One region of the Robertmurraya sp. genome, then DNA from elsewhere that is predicted to be linked to it. Evidence: riboswitches for the same ligand, from Rfam matches in the RefSeq annotation. Region 1 holds a riboswitch; each other region holds the start of a gene.

What was found. A riboswitch is a leader RNA that binds a small molecule or an ion and turns the genes downstream of it on or off. The one in region 1 is predicted to bind S-adenosylmethionine.
Region 2: linked by a shared signal. The riboswitch ahead of metK (methionine adenosyltransferase) and the one ahead of ACGLXV_RS10195 (methionine ABC transporter ATP-binding protein) in region 1 are both predicted to bind S-adenosylmethionine.
Region 3: linked by a shared signal. The riboswitch ahead of ACGLXV_RS09080 (homoserine dehydrogenase) and the one ahead of ACGLXV_RS10195 (methionine ABC transporter ATP-binding protein) in region 1 are both predicted to bind S-adenosylmethionine.
Region 4: linked by a shared signal. The riboswitch ahead of mtnK (S-methyl-5-thioribose kinase) and the one ahead of ACGLXV_RS10195 (methionine ABC transporter ATP-binding protein) in region 1 are both predicted to bind S-adenosylmethionine.

The regions. Positions count from the first base shown of each region.
Region 1 covers NZ_JAKFCQ010000072.1:28,708-32,923, reverse strand. Annotated here, with positions in the region: gene ilvD (dihydroxy-acid dehydratase) at 65-1,738, shown strand; SAM riboswitch class I at 1,920-2,026, shown strand; gene ACGLXV_RS10195 (methionine ABC transporter ATP-binding protein) at 2,100-3,113, shown strand; gene ACGLXV_RS10190 (methionine ABC transporter permease) at 3,103-3,768, shown strand; gene ACGLXV_RS10185 (MetQ/NlpA family ABC transporter substrate-binding protein) at 3,866-4,216, shown strand, end outside.
Region 2 covers NZ_JAKFCQ010000085.1:13,306-17,521, reverse strand. Annotated here, with positions in the region: gene asnB (asparagine synthase (glutamine-hydrolyzing)) at 1-717, opposite strand, end outside; gene metK (methionine adenosyltransferase) at 958-2,160, opposite strand; SAM riboswitch class I at 2,390-2,528, opposite strand; gene ACGLXV_RS11810 (thiol-disulfide oxidoreductase DCC family protein) at 2,601-2,984, opposite strand; gene pckA (phosphoenolpyruvate carboxykinase (ATP)) at 3,179-4,216, shown strand, end outside.
Region 3 covers NZ_JAKFCQ010000069.1:13,129-17,344, forward strand. Annotated here, with positions in the region: gene ACGLXV_RS09065 (ammonium transporter) at 1-613, shown strand, start outside; gene ACGLXV_RS09070 (DUF294 nucleotidyltransferase-like domain-containing protein) at 674-1,645, shown strand; gene ACGLXV_RS09075 (exonuclease domain-containing protein) at 1,635-2,363, shown strand; SAM riboswitch class I at 2,437-2,550, shown strand; gene ACGLXV_RS09080 (homoserine dehydrogenase) at 2,615-3,892, shown strand; gene ACGLXV_RS09085 (protein-glutamine gamma-glutamyltransferase) at 3,996-4,216, shown strand, end outside.
Region 4 covers NZ_JAKFCQ010000069.1:45,391-49,606, forward strand. Annotated here, with positions in the region: gene ACGLXV_RS09225 (methylated-DNA--[protein]-cysteine S-methyltransferase) at 1-378, shown strand, start outside; gene mtnK (S-methyl-5-thioribose kinase) at 403-1,590, opposite strand; SAM riboswitch class I at 1,663-1,822, opposite strand; gene ACGLXV_RS09235 (carbon-nitrogen family hydrolase) at 1,891-2,667, opposite strand; gene ACGLXV_RS09240 (pyridoxal phosphate-dependent aminotransferase) at 2,797-3,972, shown strand; SAM riboswitch class I at 4,056-4,163, shown strand.

The DNA.
Region 1 (4,216 bases):
AAAATTTTTTAATAATTTAAAACATTAAAACCATTGGTTTTTGATAGATTGGGAGGGAATTATTTTGGCAGAATTAAGAAGTAATATGATAAAAAAGGGATTTGATCGCGCACCACACCGAAGCCTTTTACGTGCGGCTGGGGTAAAAGAAGAGGATTTTGGTAAGCCGTTTATCGCGGTAGTTAATTCCTACATTGATATCGTGCCAGGACATGTGCACTTACAGGAGTTTGGAAAAATTGTAAAAGATGCTATCCGTGAAGCGGGCGGAGTTCCATTCGAAATGAACACAATTGGTGTAGATGATGGAATCGCGATGGGTCATATCGGAATGCGCTACTCGCTTCCAAGCCGTGAAATTATTGCTGATTCAGTTGAAACAGTAGTAGCTGCTCACTGGTTTGATGGTATGGTTTGTATCCCGAACTGTGACAAAATCACACCAGGTATGTTAATGGCATCACTTCGTTTAAATATCCCTACTGTTTTCGTAAGTGGTGGACCGATGAAGGCTGGAGTAACTAGCGATGGCAAAAAGATCTCACTTTCTTCTGTATTTGAAGGTGTAGGTGCATACCAAGCTGGAAAAATTGATGACAAGGGACTTTTAGAATTAGAACAGTTCGGCTGTCCTACATGTGGATCTTGTTCTGGTATGTTTACAGCAAACTCGATGAACTGTTTAGCAGAAGCCCTTGGATTGGCTCTACCTGGTAATGGAACGATTTTAGCTGTAGCTCCTGAGCGTAGAGAATTCGTTAGAAAATCAGCAACTCAGTTAATGGAACTAATCGAAAAGGATATTAAGCCTCGTGATATCGTAACGGAAAAAGCAATCGATAACGCATTTGCTCTAGATATGGCTTTAGGTGGTTCTTCGAATACTGTGTTACACACTTTAGCTCTAGCTCATGAAGCAGAGATTGAATACCCAATCGGTAGAATCAATGAAGTAGCAGCACGTGTACCTCACTTATCTAAGCTTGCTCCAGCTTCTGATGTGTTTATTGAAGATTTGCATGAAGCGGGCGGAGTTTCTGCAGTTCTAAACGAGTTATCTAAGAAAGAAGGAGCCCTTCACTTGGATACATTAACAGTTACAGGGAAAACACTTGGTGAAAATATTGCTGGCTGTGATGTTAAGAACTATGATGTGATTCATTCCATTGATAACCCATTTAGCGAAAAGGGTGGACTTGCAGTATTATTTGGAAACCTTGCTCCAGACGGTGCCATCATTAAAACAGGTGGAATCACTGGTGGAAATCGTCATGAAGGACCTGCTGTTGTGTTTGATTCACAAGACGAAGCTCTTCACGGCATTGCGAACGGAAAAGTTAAAGAAGGCGACGTTGTAGTGATCCGTTACGAAGGTCCAAAAGGTGGACCTGGTATGCCTGAAATGCTAGCTCCAACTTCTCAAATCATGGGAATGGGACTTGGCGCGAAGGTTGCTCTTGTAACAGATGGACGCTTCTCTGGTGCTTCACGTGGATTGTCTATCGGTCACGCATCACCGGAAGCTGCTGAAGGTGGACCATTAGCGTTTATCCAAAATGGAGATCAAATTATAATCGATGTTGACGCTCGTTCCATGGACGTTGTTTTATCTGACGAAGAATGGGCAGAGCGTAAAGCAAACTGGAAAGGCTTTGAACCAAAGGTGAAAAAGGGTTATCTAGCTCGTTATTCGAAGCTTGTAACATCTGCTAGCACCGGTGGAGTTATGAAAATCTAATTTTACTCAATGGCACCCATTCACTTTTTGTGGATGGGTGTTTTTATCTTTTTTTAAAATTTTTTCCGCTTACAGCCTCAGTTATGTAAGCGTTCCCCATACATCCTTCTACCAAAAACAGCTGTTGACACTTCTCACCTATTAGATTTATGATTCATGTAACAAATTTAATAAGACCTTTTACTTATCAAGAGCGACCGAGGGATTAGGCCCTATGACGTCCGGCAACCTCCATTTCATGGAACGGTGCCACTTCCTACAGAATGATTCCATTCTGAAAGATAAGTCGTATATATAACGATGCCTCTTTCTGATTGGAAAGAGGCATTTTTGTATTTTTATAGTTTAAGGGGTGACAGAGATGATCGAAGTAAAAGATTTGGTGAAAGTCTACCAAACGAAAAAAGGTGAAGTAACCGGTGTGGACCATGTGTCACTTACCGTGAATAAAGGCGAGATTTTTGGAATTGTTGGCTATAGTGGTGCGGGCAAAAGTTCTTTGTTACGCTGTCTGAATTTATTAGAGGCTCCGACTTCAGGCGAAATTAAGATCGATGGTGTTTCCCTTACTTCTCTTGGGAAAAAGGAGCTTCGGAGCGCTCGTCAAAAAATCGGGATGATCTTCCAACACTTCTATCTCGTAAGCTCAAAGACTGTTTTTGAAAACGTAGCATTTGCTCTAAAAGCGGCTCATAAATCAAAAGCAGAAATTGATGTACGAGTAACAGAGCTACTTGAAATGGTCGGTTTGTCCGATAAGCGTGATGTGTATCCGTCTCAGCTAAGTGGTGGACAAAAACAACGTGTAGGGATTGCGAGAGCATTAGCGAATAACCCCTCCGTTCTCCTTTGTGATGAAGCTACCTCTGCCCTAGACCCGAGCACGACCAAATCAATTTTATCTTTGTTAAAAAAGATTAACCAAGAGCTAGGGTTAACGATTGTACTGATCACACATGAGATGGAAGTCGTAAAAGAGATTTGTGATCGAATGGCTGTTATGCAGGACGGTCGAATAGTTGAGGAAGGGCAAGTGTATGATTTGTTCTCACATCCAACAAACGAACTTACGAAGGAATTCATTAATACAATTCTTCAATTTGATTTACCAGAACACTTACTAACTTCAAGCAAAGGAAAGATTGTGAAGATCCATTTCCGTGGGGCGATTGCAGAGGAGTCAGTGATTTCAGATGCGCTACAGAAGTTCCAAGTGAAGGGCAATATTTTACACGGCAAAATCGAGTACATAAAAGAGACCCCTCTAGGGATTTTCATTATGGAGCTTACTGGAGATCATGCTGAAGTAGAAAAAGCCCTGCAGTACATTACATCTCGAACAGAAAGTTTGGAGGTGATCAGAGATGCCGCTTGATAGCTTGATAGAGTTGCTACCTGATTTAAACAAAGCCTTTTTTGAAACGATTTATATGGTGGGAATATCGATTGTGGTAGCCATGATTGTCGGCTTGCCTGTGGGAGTACTATTGTTTGTTACCGACCGCGGATTATTTTTAGAGAATTCCCTATTTAATCAGATTGTGGGATTTTTAGTGAACATGATTCGCTCGGTTCCGTTTATTATCTTACTCATTGCCCTTTTGCCATTGGCAGACTTGATCGCTGGATCAACAATCGGGCCAACTGCCGCTTCTGTTTCACTCTCAGTAGCTGCGATTCCTTTCTTTGCAAGGTTGGTAGAACAGTCACTGCGTGAGATTGATAAGGGAGTCATTGAAGCAGCGGTCGCGGTCGGGGCTTCCCCGTGGATGATTATCAAGGAGGTTCTTCTGCCAGAAGCAAAACCAGGGATTATCCAAGGCGTGACCATTACGATTATTAGTTTAGTCGCTTACTCAGCGATGGCTGGTATCGTAGGTGGAGGCGGTGTTGGAGATCTAGCCATCCGGTTCGGGTACTACCGATACGACAACACGGTCATGATCACCACCGTTATCATCCTAATCTGCTTAGTCCAGCTCATCCAATTTTTTGGTGACCGACTAGCAAAAGCAGTAAACAAAAGATAAATCACATGTAAGCACTGTCCACTCCAGACGGACAATAATGCACCAACTGTCCACGAAGGGTGACAGACACCATAAAACTATTGGGGGAATATTTACGATGAGAAAGTTATTTTTGAGTTTTGTAATTTTGATTTCTATTGCAGCTCTTGCAGCTTGCGGCGGAAGTTCTGAGGAGGCATCTTCTTCTGAGGAAAGTGCGACTACGAAAAAAGAAGTGAAAATTGGAGCAACATCTGGTCCATACAGCGACATGGTATCAAACGCGATTAAGCCGTTATTAGAGGAAAAAGGCTATGAAGTAGAAGTAGTAGAATTCAGTGACTATGTTCAACCAAACCTTGCGTTATCAAAAGGTGACCTTGATGCAAACCTATTCCAGCACAAAATCTACATGGAAAACTTTGCAAAAGAAAATAAGATTGAACTTTCTGATGTGATTTCAGTACCA
Region 2 (4,216 bases), on a different contig from region 1:
CTTTACAAAATCACTCTCTGATTTTCTTACTGGGTGGAAATGAGCCTTCCAATAACGCTTAATTTCCATTTCAGATCCGATTTTCTTTGTAAAGTAGTGCCCTGGTTCTAATTTTGAAATACCTTCTGACATCGTATAAGGCTCAGGAACAAACTGATACGTTAAGTAATACTGCAAAGAATCATAGTTTAATACATCGTTCTGCAGTGCGAGTAAAATACTCTTTTTCTCAGATGCAAAGAATGTCTTTTCCCCGTCATCAAAATAGAAGAAAGGCTTAATGCCGAATGGATCACGTGCTCCATAAAGCGTCTTTTCAACCTTATCCCAAATAACAAAAGCAAACATTCCACGAAGCTTCTCCACCGCTTTTTCCTTCAGATGGCTATATAGGGCAATAATTACTTCTGTATCGGAGCTTGTTGCAAAGGTTATTCCTTCTGCCAATAGTTCTTCTCTCAACTCAACATAGTTATAGATTTCACCGTTAAAAATAATCCAGTATCTTTCGTTTTCAAAATGAAGGGGTTGATGCCCACTTTCTATATCAATGATACTTAAACGACGAAACCCAAATTGAACATGAGAATCATAAAAATATCCGTCATCATCAGGTCCGCGATGTGTAATCACATTATTCATATTTTCAAATTGTTGTTTTTGTCCATCACTAAACACTTGCGATTTGTCATGAACACATCCAATAAAACCACACATGTATGTAACTCACCTACTCCGTTCTTACGAGTTTAATCTTCCATTCAGAAAGAATACCTATTAATACTACCATTAAAATTATCGAATCGCACTGTCTAATTGACCATTTCCTAAAAATTCAAGCTTACTACCCATTGTTTACATTCATTTTTGCTTCTAAACCACCATACCCTTATAGACGTAAAGAAAAACCGGGAGTTACAAATTTTCTGTAACTCCCGGCTAATTTATTCTATTGAATTATCTTTCAAGAGCTTCCTTACGAAGCGTGTCAGCTTTATCTGTACGCTCCCATGGAAGATCTACATCTGTACGCCCAAAGTGACCATAAGCAGCAGTTTGCTTATAGATAGGACGTCTTAAATCAAGCATTTTAATGATTCCAGCTGGACGAAGATCGAAGTTATTACGTACAACTTCAATAAGAACTTCTTCACTTACTTCGCTAGTACCAAATGTATCAATAGAGATAGATACTGGATGTGCAACACCGATTGCGTATGCAAGCTGTACTTCCACTTTATCTGCTAAACCTGCAGCAACAAGATTCTTTGCTACATAACGAGCAGCGTACGCAGCTGAACGGTCAACCTTTGTAGGATCCTTACCAGAGAATGCACCGCCACCGTGACGAGCATAACCACCGTACGTATCTACAATAATCTTACGTCCTGTTAATCCAGCGTCACCTTGTGGTCCACCGATAACGAAACGACCAGTTGGGTTAATGAAATACTTTGTATTTTCATCAATTAACTCTTCTGGTACAACAGGGTTAATAACATACTCTTTAAGATTACGTTGAATTTGCTCCAAAGTTACTTCAGGATGGTGCTGTGTTGAAATAACAATTGTATCAATACGAACTGGCTTATTATTTTCATCGTATTCAACTGTAACCTGAGTTTTTCCATCAGGACGAAGGTAAGGAAGAATATCCTCCTTACGAACTTCAGTTAGTCTGCGAGCTAGTTTATGTGCTAAAGAAATCGGAAGAGGCATAAGCTCTTTTGTCTCGTTACAAGCAAAACCAAACATTAACCCTTGGTCTCCTGCTCCAATTGCATCGATTTCTTCATCAGACATAGATCCTTCACGTGCTTCTAATGCTTGGTCAACCCCCATTGCAATATCAGCTGATTGCTCATCAATAGAAGTTAAAACCGCACATGTTTCTGAATCGAAACCATATTTAGCACGAGTGTACCCAATTTCCTTAATTGTTTCACGAACAATCTTTGGAATATCTACGTATGTAGAGGTTGTAATTTCCCCAGCAACTAATACTAAACCTGTTGTTACTGACGTTTCTGCAGCAACACGAGCATTTGCGTCTTTTGCTAAAATAGCATCTAAAATTGAGTCTGAAATTTGGTCACTGATTTTATCTGGATGACCTTCAGTAACTGACTCGGATGTAAATAAACGACGTTTTTTTGACATCTCCTGACCTCCTATTTATTTATACTTGAGAAAAAGGTATGCTTATTATATCAACATAAACAAAACCTTCCATTTGATACGGAACTCATTCCCTAAGTAGTATGAAATAAACATGCCATTTTTATTATGAAGGTTTGAAAAATTACCCACCCAAATAAAAACTTTATGCAAAATAAAAAACCTTCCCTGCTTGAGGAAAGGGTGATAGCAAAGTAATTTGCGCCTTTCGCTCTTATCGTTCAAGGACTAAAATCCTTGCCTCAGGTTAGCACCTTCTCTTTTATATTAATTACAGTTATCGTAATTAATTATTAAAGCAGGTTGCTGGGTTTCATAGGGCCTGTCCCTCCACCAGCTCGGGATAAGAGAGTATCCGTTCAATGTAGAATAATACCGTATCACGTCAAATACTGTCAACATCTTTATGAAAAATAGTTAGTTCATTCTTCAAATAATGAGCAATTGTTATCTTCACATTTCCTTTTATTGAGTTTGTAACGATTTTTTGCTATTAGTCGGTAAACCCGATTTCCAATTAAATGTACGAAAGGGAGGTGAAGCACTAACCCGAACAAGCATGTAATAGGAGAAAGAAGCAATAGCCTTCTTACAGCCCAATATCCTATAAGTACCTTTCCATCTGGATTAATCACATGAATTTCCCTTCTAAGATCCACTGCCTTGAACTGAGGGCTAAAACCTTTTCTCTCATATTCCTGAAGAGACATCCACGTCACCTTTTTTCCAATATCAAGCTTTTGAAAGAGCCTTTTGGTGTTCTGACATAATGAACATTGAGCATCAAATAATGCGATCATTTCCATTTGAATTTGTCCCTTCTTTTAATAGTATAGACTATTAACTCGGATTCTTGTTTTTATGAAATAAAAAGGCTATAAAATAGGTCAAATAAGATGTTTTTCCTTGCACCCTCTAATATTTTTATAAATAGTATAGACTAATTAAGTTAATGTGTTATACTAATTAAAAATAACAAATAAAGGTAGGTAGTCATCAGATGAACTCTGTCCGTATTTCTAACCAATTAAGTGAATTGTTAGCCTCTGGTCATGTGCATGTGCAACTATCTGTACCACAATTAGTCGAAAAGGTTCTTACTAGAAACGAAGGAGTCTTGACTTCGACTGGAGCTGTTCGAGCAACAACAGGAAAATATACTGGTCGGTCTCCAAAAGACAAATACATTGTTGAAGAAGCTTCCACAAAGGACAAGATTGACTGGGGAGCGGTTAACCAACCAATCTCTCCAGAAGTGTTTGATCGTTTATATAATAAAGTACTAAGTTACTTGAAAGATAGAGATGAGCTGTTTGTTTTCAAAGGGTTTGCTGGTGCAGATAAGAAACATCGCCTTCCCATACAAGTGATAAATGAGTTTGCTTGGCATAATCTATTTGCCCACCAGTTATTCATTAGACCAACAGCAGAAGAGCTTTTGACTCATGAGGAACAATTCACAGTCATATCGGCTCCAAACTTTAAAGCAGACCCTATTATTGATGGAACAAAGTCTGAGACTTTTATCATTGTCTCCTTTGAAAGAAAGACGGTATTAATCGGTGGTACAGAATATGCAGGAGAAATGAAGAAGTCTATTTTCTCCATCATGAATTACTTACTGCCTGAAAATAATATTCTCCCTATGCACTGCTCAGCAAATGTCGGCGTTGAAGGAGATGTTGCTTTATTCTTCGGTTTATCAGGTACAGGTAAAACAACCTTATCTGCTGATGCGAATCGACGCCTAATCGGAGATGATGAACACGGCTGGTCAGCTAACGGTGTCTTTAATATTGAAGGAGGCTGCTACGCTAAGTGCATTAACCTTTCAAGAGAAAAGGAGCCTCAAATCTTCGACGCGATTCATTTTGGATCTGTGTTAGAGAATGTCGTGCTGAATAAGGAAACACGAGTCGCTGACTATGATGATGGAACATTAACTGAGAATACACGTGCTGCTTATCCTATCCAATCTATTAGTAATATCGTGGATCCAAGTGTCGCTGGTCATCCTAATACTATTATATTCCTAACA
Region 3 (4,216 bases), on a different contig from region 1:
TAGTACCGTTTCGGTTGATGCTGGATTCTTTGGATTTGTAGCACTTAACACGAATTTAGCTGCGGGTGCGGGTGCAGTGGCAGCACTAATTATTTCTTGGGTTGTATTAGGAAAATCAGATATTCCAACTATTTTAAATGGTGCACTCGCAGGTCTGGTTGCTATTACAGCATCATGTGCTTTCGTTGATACGTGGGCAGCAGTTGTTATCGGATTTGTAGCTGGAATTCTAGTATTCTATAGCGCGAGATTCTTTGAAAAACGTAAAATTGATGACCCGATCTTTGCCTTATCTGTACATGGTACGGCTGGGGTATGGGGAACACTTTCAACAGGTTTTTTTGCAACACCAGAATTAGCGACAGTTGGTAAGCCTGGTTTATTCTATGGCGGTGGCTTAGAGCAACTTGGAGTTCAAGCAATGGGTGTTGGTGTATCAGGTTTATATGCATTCGTCGTCTCATTTGTTATCCTAGTGATTGCAAAGAAAGTACTTGGAGGATTACGTGTAACTGAAGAAGAAGAAATTATGGGTCTAGATGTAAGTGAACATGGTAGCTACGGATACCCAGAAGTATTTTTAACTAGTGAAAATCAAAAAGTTTCTTCATAATTAATAAGGAGAGCCTCATTTTATGGGGCTTTCCTTATCTACTTAAAGGGCGTGTAGGATTTGAGTTCATATGAATCAATAAAATTATGGAAAGAAACTCATGTTGCAGAGTATATATCAAATTCAGATTCTCTAAATAAGTTCCACGACGAGATTATGATTAAGGTATTTAAGGCTGCGAGTGCCCGAATGAATGCTGAACCTCCGTGTGCCTTTGTATGGTTTATTACTGGTAGCGGGGGACGATTTGAACAAGGAATAATAAGTGACCAAGATCATGGGATTATTTTTCAAGACGATAGTCAAGAGGCTGGTTCTTATTTTAGTGATTTAGGAAATGAATTATCAATTGGATTACAAATAGTTGGTTACCCATTTTGCGATGGTAAGGTAATGAGTTCAAATCCACTATGGTGTCAAACAGCTGCCAGCTGGAATAAACAGGTGGTAAGTTGGATGGAGGAGAGCAGTTGGGTTTCGATTCGTAATTTGCAAATTTTTTATGATGCTAGAAAACTTGTAGGTGACCATGACCTCCTTTACCATCTAAAAAACGTGATCCACGAATATAGCCATTCCCATCCTCAATTTTTAGGCCGATTATTAGAAAATGTAAAACATGTAAAAAAGACAATTGGTCCACTAGGACAAATCATTGTTGAGGAGAAGGGAATACATGCTGGAGCTATTGATTTGAAGTATTCTGCTTTTATACCATATGTGAATGCAGTTCGGCTATTGGCGTGGAAAGAAGGAATAATCGAGACTAGTACAATAGGCAGATTAAAAGAGCTAAACAAATTAGAGAAGTATGAGGAGTTATCTCAATATCAGGAGAATTTTTCGCAACTTCTTCAGTTCCGATTAGATCACCTTTCTATTACGGCTTCTTATGATGATTCCCACTATTTGTATGTAAAAAAACTTACGAAAGACAATCAAAAACTAATTAAAAAGATACTGAAAGATGGAAAGAAGCTGCAGCAATACGTTCAAAGAATGATTGAAAAGGGTGGAAATCATGGCGTTTGAACCATTTATTCATTTTGTGAGGGGAATCCAGGGGAAACTGGGGACAAATGTATATAGTGGCTTACAGGGACAAAACGGTCAGCATGTTGCCTTTTTGCGTCAAATTCAAAAAGAACTGAATTCAGACAATGCCTTACTGATTCCATTGTCTGAATTAGAGGTGACGGTTTTTGACCTTGAAACAACAGGTTTCTTTCCTGAAAAAGGCGATGAAATTTTGTCTATAGGTGCTATAAAGACAAAAGGTGCGTATGTGAAAGAAACCGAGTCCTTTTATTCTTTAGTTCAATATGATAAAGAACTTCCAGTCCAGGTGAAGGAGTTAACAGGAATTTCTGAAGAGGAGCTAAAGAGTGCGCCGCCGTTATCAAATGTTCTGCTGGATTTTTATCACTTTGCTAGAGGAACGCCACTTGTTGCACACCATTCAAATCATGAAAAAAATTTCTTGCAAGCAGCGAACTGGAAACAATTCAAAGCCCCTCAAAAACATCGCATCATTGATACGTCATTTCTATCAAGAGTTGCCGATCCGGAATTAACCCAAAACAAGCTTGAGGATATTTGCGAGCGGTATGGGATAGAAGTAGTGGATAGACATCATGCACTAGGAGACGCTAAATTGACAGCTGTTCTGTGGTGTATTTTTATTGATAAAGCTCAGCAAAAGGGATATGAGACTCTTCAAGATATATATAATCTTATGGCAAAATTGTAAGATTCTATAATTCTTCTTTACTTTTAAAAAAAGTTTGTGCTATTATTATCCATAAATAAATTGAATATTGGATTTCTTATCCAGAGTGGTGGAGGGGCTGGCCCGATGATACCCGGCAACCGATTTTCTTTTTATAGAAAACACGGTGCCAATTCCTGCAAAGCAATTGTGCTTTGACAGATAAGAAGAGATGATAACAATACACCCTCTTCTTTGGAAGAGGGTTTTTTATTTTATCAGAGGAGGAAAACATGATGGAAACGGTGAAAGTGGTTCTTTTAGGATTTGGTACGGTAGGTTCAGGTGTATATGATTCTATCCTTCATACTCATCAGGAGAAGCTGGAAAAGGTAATTGGTAAGAAGGTTGAAATAGTTGGTATTTTAGTGAAGACAGAAAAGGAACGTCAGATTCCCAAGAATATTATTGTAACTACAAAGATTGACGAAATCCTAGCTCTCCCAAAAATAGACTATGTGTTCGAAGCGATTGTTGGTATTGAACCAGCCTATTCCTATATACAGTTATTTTTAGATCGTGGCTGTCATGTCATAAGTGCAAACAAGGAATTGCTTGCTAATCGTGGTGAGGAGCTATCGGAATATGCTTTAAATAAAGGTAAGTTCTTAACGTTTGAGGCAGCCGTTGCGGGAGGGATTCCTTTACTTAGAACGATTATTCAGCTCCTTCAAGTGAATGGGATTTTAGTTCTAGAGGGTATTTTGAATGGAACGAGCAATTACATTCTATCGAAAATGAGAAATGAGAAATTAAGCTTTGAAGATTGCCTGCAAGAGGCACAGCAACTCGGTTACGCAGAGGCTAACCCAGAAAGTGATATTTCTGGTAGAGATACTTTCTACAAGCAAATGATTTTAAGCAGTTTAATCTATCATGAGCAGCCCGACTGGGAAAAGGTTGAAAGAATCGGGATTGAACAAGTCGCATTAGAAGATCTAGCCTTAGGTGAGGTGCATGGATTAAGGCTAAAGCTGCTGGCCTCTTTGAAAAGAGAAGATGAGGGAATCAAAGCAACAGTAAAGCCCACGTTTGTAAGCTCAGAACATCCTCTTTACAATGTGGAGGGAGTAGACAATGGCATTGTTATTAAGACGGATTTGGTTGGGACTCTTATGCTTCAAGGACCAGGAGCTGGTTCAAAGGCTACTGCAAGTGCTATGATTGAAGATTTAGTGCAAATTGAACAACAAAAACAACCGTTGCAGAAAGTTCATCGATATAGCTATCAAACTCAAAATGAAAAAGAGATTAACAAAAGAATTCAATTAGCGGTATTTCCTCTCCAAAATAAGGAGGAATGGCTTAGCTTAAAAGCGGTTTTAAATGAAAACTCAAAGTATGTAAATATCCTTCAAGAAGTTGTTAAAGAGCTTGATGGTAGTATATACGGAAGCTTATTATACGAAGGAGAGCTAGAACGTATAAATCTACCTGTCTTATTTAAACGGTATCCAGTATCACCGATCGGTATAAAAAGAGATCATTTGAATGTAGTTAATAGTTTCTAGGGAAGACGCATAATTATTGCGTCTTTTTTTGTATCGTAATATGGATGCCTCTTTTCCCATTGAAGCATAGCATGTAGTAATGGAGAAAGGAGGTCAAGGATTTGTGATTATCGTTGCGGGAATGAATGTAGAGATACCCCCTTTTCAATTATCCAGCAAACAAGCAGAAATTTTTCACTACTTAAAGAACAGTAGTGAAGTGCATAGTTATGTTCATAATAAAGAGCTTTTGTTTGAATTGATGTTACGAGAAAACATGATGAATAGTGCCATTGCATTGAACGAAAGTGAAGTAGAATTTTCTATATTTCAAACATCAAAGTT
Region 4 (4,216 bases), on a different contig from region 1:
CAGCAGCCGATCCTTTCATTTGAAAATGAACTGGTAAAAGAAGCTGTGCAGCAAATGGAGGACTACTTTTCAAAGAGAAGAAAGGACTTTGATTTGCCACTTCAGATGGAAGGTACTGAGTTTCAACGGTCTGTTTGGAAGGTCCTTCATTCGATTCCATTTGGGACAACATACAGCTATCAGGATGTAGCAGAAAAGATTGGAAATAGTAAAGCGGTTCGTGCGATCGGACAGGCGAATAAAGCAAATCGTCTTCCTATTATCATTCCATGCCATAGAGTTATAGGGAAAAATAAGAAGCTAACTGGGTATGCAGGAACACGTATAGATATAAAGGAAAAGCTCCTTACATTAGAAGGAGCTGGCTTTAAACAATAGTAAGATTACGAGTAGAGAATCCTTCTACTCGTATTTTTTTGTGTGTAAAAATGTAACTAACTCTTCAATGGATGTGAATTCATTACGCTTAAGAATGAATTCTCTACCTAACGCTAATGATTTTTCTTTCGCTGCAATTCGTTCCTTTTCATCCGATAGACCATCCAAGTCTGCTACATGGGCAAGACCGATTGTTCTTCTTATAAGTTCACAACCTGCAAAACCTACAGCATCCTGAAAGTATTTTTGTAGAGTAGTAGAAAGGAAACCGTCAATACGTGCAAATGGTTCTAAATTGTCATGTTCCCACAGGACTGAAAATTGATTTTGATATACATTCCAGAATGTTCTTACCTGGGAGTATATCGCATCGGATTTTTCTTCAAAGGCAATTGCTTGGAACAATAAATTGGCTATCACTTGACCGATATCAAAACCTACAGGACCAAAGTATGCAAATTCCGGGTCAATTACTTTTGTTTCTTCCTTCGAAACAAATAAGCTGCCTGTATGAAGATCACCATGTAAAAGTGCTTCAGCTTCTGTTAAGAAGCTTTTTCTCAGTAAGGCTACTTGAAGCTTTAACTCTGTATCATTCCATAGTTTTTCAACTGTTGAAGTGAGCTGTGGTTCAAAATCATTTGTCTCTGCATCAAAGTAAGGATCGGAGAAAATTAGGTCCTCAGTAATTTTACATAATTCTGGGTTAATAAATTTTCCAACAAGCTCTTTCTTTTGTCCCTTATCCAACCCAAACTCCGATGTGAAAAAGGTTGTATTGGCTAAGTATGTGCCAAGATGACTTGCAAGCAGGGGATATTCGGTTCCGTCAATTAACCCTTTTCTTGCGATAGTCAAATGAGATAAATCTTCCATAATCGTGATAGCTAACACTTCGTTCGTATAATACACTTCAGGAACAAAGTCTGGAGCATGCTTTTTAAATAGTTTTAATGCTTCTGCTTCAATAGTTGCTCTTTTTAAAGTGAGTGGCCATGACTCTCCTACTACTTTTGCATATGGAAGAGCTTGCTTTATAATGATGCCTTTTCCATCTTGATCTTTAATATGAAAAACTAAATTTAAGTTTCCATCTCCTATTTCTGTACACGACAGAGTACTATTTTCGGAGAATAAATTTCTCTCTTTTGCTAGTGAGATGGCTGTTTCTTCTGTTAATGGTTGATAAGTTTCTTTTACTACTGTTGACATAATGATTATCCTCCTATTGCATAAAAAAACCTCTTTCTACTAGAAAGAGGTTTGAGGCTTTAGTCAACAAACCTCTTATCTACCAGAAAGGAAATTTCTTTCTGTTGGAATTAGCACCGTGCCTTACGGATTTATCCGGCGCTAAAATTAATAGCGCCCCATTTCACAATGGAATTACGGTCGGTTGCTGGGCTTCATCGGGCCAAATCCCTCTGCCTACTCTTGATAAGAGATGTAATTTTCAGTTAATATTCACTGATCAGAATCATATCAGCATAGTGTTAAAGTTGTCAACAGTTTTTAATATAAGTCTGTCCGACGGTCTGAAAATATCGGAATCGTGTTGCGGACTTTCTTCACTTCTGCCAAATCAATTTGACCAGTAACAATAGATTCAAGTTCGTCTCCCTCTGCAATTACTTCTCCCCATGGATTAATAATCAATGAATGACCAGCAAATACATTGTCGGGATCTGAGCCAGAACGATTGCATGCTATAACAAAGCATTGATTTTCAATAGCTCTAGCAATTAATAAAGATCTCCAATGGTTCAAACGAGGGAGAGGCCACTCAGCAACAACCACGATGGTCTCCGCTCCTTCTGTCGTATGAGCACGAATCCATTCAGGAAAGCGAATATCATAGCATATCAATCCTGCAAATAAGTGATTGTCGAGCGCAAATATCCCTTTTGTACTTCCTGATTGAAGATGTTCATGCTCGTTCATTAGTTTAAAAAGATGCGCTTTGCTGTATGTGGAAACAAGTTCTCCTTCGTTATTTATGACAAGTAGTGTGTTATACACACCGTTGTTTTCTTGAGAAGCAACAGATCCACCAACTATATGCACACGATGTTGTTTAGCTAATTTCTGCAAAAATTCAATGCTCTTTTTTGCTTCCACGTCTGCAAGAACATCGAGGCGGGTTAAGTCATAGCCTGTCGTCCATAACTCTGGAAGAATGACTAAGTCAGGTTTTTCAGCCATTGCTGACTCTATTAATCTTTCCGCTTTTTGAAAGTTTTCTTCTACATTTCCAAAGCTTATGTCCATCTGAATACAAGAAACTCTCATAAGAAACCACCTTTTCTAAAAAAATATTAGTAAAAATACTTTACAAGTTGTCATTTACGATATACATTTGTGACTAGTTTTTCAATATAAAAATTGCCAATTACCCGAATATATAAAGTAGGTGGAAAAATGATGATATATCCTCAATCAAAATTATTAAAAAGCTTACCTAAACAATTCTTCGCTTCACTTGTTGCAAAAGTAAATAAGCAGATCAGTGATGGTCATGATGTAATAAACCTTGGTCAGGGAAACCCTGATCAACCGACAGCTTCACATATCGTAAAAGCCCTGCAAGTGGCAGCAGAGAATCCAAATAATCACAAATACTCTCCCTTCCAAGGCTTCGCATCATTAAAAGAGGCTGCTGCGACATTTTATAAAAGAGAATATAACGTAGATATCAATCCAGAGAAAGAAGTTGCCATCCTTTTCGGAGGAAAAGCTGGGCTTGTTGAAATCCCACAATGCCTATTAAACCCAGGTGAACATGTTCTCGTCCCCGATCCGGGTTATCCTGACTATTGGTCGGGAGTTGCTCTTGCACAAGCAGAAATGATTACGATGCCATTGAAGGAGGAAAATCATTTTCTTCCCGATTATACGGCTCTAACAGATAGCGAGCTTGAAAAGGCTAAGCTTATGTTCTTAAATTATCCGAATAACCCGACAGGCGCAATAGCCAATGCTAATTTTTTTGAGGATACGGTTGAACTAGCTAAAGAGCACGAGATTTGTGTTGTTCATGATTTTGCATATGGAGCGATAGGCTTTAATGGTCATAAACCGATTAGTTTCCTACAAACGGAAGGTGCAAAAGACGTGGGGATTGAAATTTATACGTTATCTAAGACGTATAATATGGCTGGTTGGAGAGTAGGCTTTGCGGTTGGAAATGAAAGTGTCATTTCAGCCCTTAATTTGTTGCAAGACCATTTATATGTAAGTCTTTTTGGAGCTGTCCAAGAAGCGGCAGTTACAGCATTAACTGAGTCTCAAAGTTGTGTTCGTGAGTTAAATGCATTGTACGAATCTAGAAGAGACGTCTTTATCGGAGGACTTCAAGAATTAGGTTGGAATGTCGTAGCTCCGGAGGGGTCATTTTTTGCATGGCTAAAGGTTCCTACCGGTTATACATCTGAACAATTTTCAGATCTATTACTAGAAAAAGCACATATTGCTGTTGCCCCTGGAGTTGGTTTTGGTACATGGGGAGAAGGCTATGTCCGAGTTGGGTTACTAACCTCGGAAGCACGTTTGCGAGAAGCGGTTGAAAGAATTTCAAAGCTCCAAATTTTTAGTTAATGTATTGACAGTCGAATTAAATTCTGGAATAATCAAAATCAATTGAAAGTATAAACAATAATTCCATAATGAAAACATTCGTTTTCTTATCAAGAGCAGGTGGAGGGACGAGCCCGACGAAGCCCGGCAACCGACTTACATGTTTTGTAAGCACGGTGCTAATTCTTGCAGCAAAGGCTGATAGATAAGGAGATGTTAGTTTACGATACTAACCTCTTCCTGATGACAAGAAGAGGTTTTTTAT